2 regions of the Mesorhizobium sp. M1088 genome follow, and region 2 is predicted to be linked to the other one. Evidence: riboswitches for the same ligand, from Rfam matches in the RefSeq annotation. Region 2 holds a riboswitch; the other holds the start of a gene.
What was found. Region 2 has a riboswitch for cobalamin ahead of NKH49_RS29795 (CbtB domain-containing protein). Riboswitches for the same ligand answer to the same signal wherever they lie in the genome.
Positions count from the first base shown of each region.

Region 1: it holds a riboswitch for cobalamin, as region 2 does, so the genes downstream of both, metE (5-methyltetrahydropteroyltriglutamate--homocysteine S-methyltransferase) here and NKH49_RS29795 (CbtB domain-containing protein) in region 2, are expected to answer to the same signal.

Region 1 covers NZ_JAMYMO010000025.1:29,204-31,399, reverse strand. The annotation lists gene metE (5-methyltetrahydropteroyltriglutamate--homocysteine S-methyltransferase) at 1-917, opposite strand, end outside; cobalamin riboswitch at 1,013-1,213, opposite strand; gene NKH49_RS23495 (MFS transporter) at 1,711-2,196, opposite strand, start outside.
Region 2 covers NZ_JAMYMO010000043.1:46,338-48,533, reverse strand. The annotation lists gene cobU (bifunctional adenosylcobinamide kinase/adenosylcobinamide-phosphate guanylyltransferase) at 1-315, opposite strand, end outside; gene NKH49_RS29800 (CbtA family protein) at 308-1,090, opposite strand; gene NKH49_RS29795 (CbtB domain-containing protein) at 1,106-1,285, opposite strand; cobalamin riboswitch at 1,322-1,518, opposite strand; gene NKH49_RS29790 (SRPBCC family protein) at 1,660-2,034, shown strand.

The DNA of each region.
Region 1 (2,196 bases), on a different contig from region 2:
ACCAGATCCTTCGGAGCGAGCCGACCCACCATTTCCAGCTGCTCGGGAGCGCGCACGAGATCAATATGCAGCCCGGCCAGGGGCAAAGAAACTGCGGTTTCGAGATTGTCTCCCAGCGGCCCGAAATAGGTAGCCAGCATGATCTTCAACTCGGGCGCGGCTTTTGACAGCTGGCCATAGGCGAATTCGAACGCAGCTCGTTCGTTCGGGTTCAGATCGAGGACAAGCGCTGGCTCATCGATCTGCACCCAGTCGGCTCCCGACAGCTTCAGCCTCTGCAGGAGTTGCTCGTAGACGGGCAGCAGCCGCGGCAGGAGCGCGATGGGATCGAATCCTTCGGCAGGCGATTTCGCCAGCTTGAGGAAGGTGATCGGTCCAAGGATGACTGGGCGTGTGTGAATGCCGAGAGCTTTAGCCTCGAGGAAGTAGTCGACCGGTTTCGTCGACGAGAGGGCGAACGTCTGATCATCGTCGAGTTCCGGCACAATGTAGTGATAGTTGGTGTCAAACCACTTGGTCATTTCCATCGCGGTTACATCAGGCCGATGAGCCGCCTGCTGGTGGCCAACGTGTCCACAATCCTCCGTCTGACCCTGGTTGCCGCGCGCCATTGCGAAGTAGATGTCAAGTGGGACCTCGCCGCCATTCCAGCCGTAACGGGATGGAACGGCGCCGACCATGGCTGCGGTGTCGAGCACATGGTCGTAAAGCGAGAAGTCGTTCGACGGGATTTTCGACACGCCGCGATCGTGCTGCTCCTCCCAGCTAGCGGCACGGAGCGCCTTCGCCGTCGTGAGAAGGTCGGCGGCGGAAGATTTTCCGGACCAGTAGCTTTCAAGCGCGAATTTCAGTTCTCGCCGACGACCGAAGCGCGGCACGCCGAGCGTTGCTACAGGAATTTGCTGAGAGACAGTCATGCCATACCCCGATGGTTGGGGCGTCGGTGACAAGGAAGGCGCTAGCACGCCGGCACGAACGCCAGGCTGCAGCGGCCACCGAGACACCCCGCCCGTGGACGTAATTCGCCGTGGCAGGTCTCCTGGCTCGCGGGGTCATAGCCTCTACCCGTCTTCCCAAGGCTATTCGCCTCAGTGACATGAGTGGGGTTGGCTTGCCGCTAACAGTTGCGGGGGCAGCGCCGGCATCGCACCGGCTTCCCTCTTAGCTCCGCTGCGGCAGCGCCGTACGGAGAACCACGACACGGGAGACAATCACAGCAGTTCGCTTCTTTGTCAACGCCGCATAAAGAAATGTTTATGTCGTTATATTAAATTTCCGTTGGCATGTCCCCAAAGGTCGCCTCGAAAGCGAAAACTGTGGAAGCCTTGAGCGGCCGGTAAATCAAAGCAATGATGCACAGCGGTCCAGGAGGATAGGAGTTCGTCGGCTGCCGGCGGCAAACATACCGGCAAGTGCCGTGGTGCTGCTTCCCTCATCATGCGAACGCCACCTCGGCGTCGAACTTCGGCTCCGAGGTTCCGACCGCTTCTTTGGTGATCTGCTCGCGACCACATTCGACTCAATGGCGAGGCTGTTGCCCATGTGGAAGGTGTTGGCCGTGATGCCCTCGGTGATACGACACAACGATTTCGAGGGGAGCACCCGAGGCCCGGCGCAGCGGCGTGTTGCGGAGGATCGAGGCCGACGTCTCGAATTGCTTGTTCGCAGCCCACCGGCTCAAGGTAACCCGGCTCAAACCACCGGGCCAGCTCAAGTCCTGTCCAAATGAGGCCTGAGCGGCAAATCGTCGTGCACGCGCACGGTTTGGCGTTCGATCTTGTGATGCGTCTTGGGCGGGCAATCGCCACGGTGCAGCGCTTCCAGGCGCGCAACGATTTCGGCGTCATCCTGGGTCTGCCTGTTGTTGTGGCGAACATACTCGACCCAGGTTGGCACATGATAGCACTCGGTCCATAGTTCGGGCTTTTCCAGGTCACGCAGCAACGCCCATTGTCTGGCGCCATCTCGCAGCCGCGCTTTTCGCCACGATGTCATCACACTGAGAAATTCTGGGACATCTCTCTGATCGATACGATAATCGACCATCACCATGATCGGACCGCTTCGTGGCCGAAGGTCAAGTTGCAGCGTCGGTTCGCTGAACTTGTTGGTCGGATCCAGATTGAGCGTTTCGAAATCCGGCTGACGCAGAACGATCCCCATCAGTCCACCAATCACAAGAACCACGCTGGCGAC
Region 2 (2,196 bases):
CTCGACATCATGGTCGGCCAGCATGTGATTGGTCAGCCACAGCGTCAGGCAATCGATCAGCACCGGCTGGCCGTCAGGCAGCGCCTCGATCGCGCCGGCAAGGTCGAGCGGCGCATCGATGGTCGTCCAGCCGGCGCCGCGGCGCGAGCGGTGCAGCGCGATGCGCTGGCGCATCTCCTCGTCATAGGCTTGCGCCGTGGCGATATAGCTCCAAGGCGGCGGGCCGACCGTCACCAGGCTCTCGGCATGCGCGCACTTTCCGGCGCGCCCCCCCCCGATGACCACGGTCAGTGCCCCGGCAGCCCGCTCAGGCAAAGCTGTCGCGCAGGCTGGTCGCCGTGCCCGTGAAGCGTCCGCGCACCACGCCGACGACCGCGCCGAGCACCAGCCAGAACACCAGATTGGTCAGCGTCACCGCCACCACGAACTGGTGGTGCAGGCCTTCCGGGATCGCGGTCTCGAAGCTATCGGGCTGCGGCGCGCCGACAATATGCGGCGCCATGATCAACGCTACGGCAAGGATCGCCAGCGGCAACGATCTGCGGAAGGCGATAAGGCCGAGCCCGGCGGCGGTCGCCACCACTGTTGCCCACCACCAGATCTGGCGTTGGACAAGGTCGGCCGCCGGCATCGCCGGCAATTCCGGCGGCAGGCCGAGGCCCGGCGCCAGCGTGAACACGGCAAAGCCGGCAAGCCCCCAGAACACGCCCTGGCGCCAGTTGCCGATGCCGCCGGCGAATTCCGAAACCGCAACCAGGACCAGCGCAAAGCCGATGCCGGTGACGATATTGGCAACGACGCTGAAGCCGAAGCGTTCGAAACCGTCGGCCGGCGCCCAGCCTTCGTCTTCCGCCGGAGCCATTGCTTCAGCCGGTGCCGGCGCGGCGCTGCTCATAGCCGTCGTGCCCGCGGCGCTTTCGGCCGGTGCCGCAGGTGCCGCGGCATGGTCATGGCCGCCGCCGGCCTGTTCGTAGACTTCCGCCTTCAGGATGAGCGGCACCGTGGCATAGGCTTGCATGCAGGCGAGAGCCACGCCGGCCACAAGCCCTGCGATCGCCGCGATGAACACGACGTTGCGAAACAGTGTCATGATGTCAGCCCCTTGTTAGTGGCAGGGAAAGCCCATCGAATGGCGATAGTCGTGCGCGGCATTGTGGACCGCATCGATATGCGAGAAGCCGACAAAGCCCATGACGAAAATGCCGAGGAATGCAGCAAGCGCCAGCTGCATGAGACGCGACTGCGAGGAGGCGGAAGCGCCGAGCGAAACGGAAGCGGTATTCATGTCTTGTCCTTTCGCCCTCCACCCGAGGGCATAGAAGTCAGTTTCCTGTCGCCGGCAGGTCTCCTGGCTCGCGGATCAGCGCCCTTCCCCACCTTCCCGAAGGCGAACCTTCAGTGGCATATGGAGAGGACTACCGCACACAGTTGCGGGGGCAGCCGCGGCATTAGGCAAACAACTTGCCCTAACCGCATTCCCTCTTGGTTCCAAACGGAACCGACGACATCAGCGACTATAGGCAGAATCGCCGCGCCCGGCAAACCAAATTCCGCCGGATCGTGTGGCGAATGCGCCGCCTCGCCAAGTTCGCAGACCGGCGCCGCGATTGACAATTTTCGCAGCCGGGTGTCGGCTGGCGGATGGAGAGGAAGCCGGGCATGCAACCCAGCCCGAACAAGCGATCCCTACAACGGCCTGACGCGGCCCGAGCCGACGCTGCCGTCAACAGCCTATTGGGACATCGCGGCCTATCAGCGCGATCTCGAGGCCATCTGGTATCGCAACTGGCTGCTCGTCTGCCGCGACGCGAAGCGCTCGCCGATCCGGCCGCCGATATCGACAACATCGTCGCGTTCGGTACCCAGGTGCTGGAGGAGGATGCTGATATCTGCGAGGTCAACCAGATGGGCCTGCGCTCGATGCGCCATAAGGCCGGCGTGCTGATGCCCGAGGAATACGACTTGCACCGCTTCCACAACTGGGTGCGCGAGCGCCATGCGGCGCTCGCACATCAAAGCGATTTGGGCAGATAACGCCAGGTGACGAAGCCGCAGGCCACGCCGGCCAAAGGCTTTCCGGCTGTGGCCTAAAGCAGCCCTGATGCCGACCGGCGCCAACACGACGCAAGGCCCAGCTTCTTTTGACGGTGGCAACCGTGATAGTCGTCTTGCCGGGGCTGAACCAAGACAGCGAGA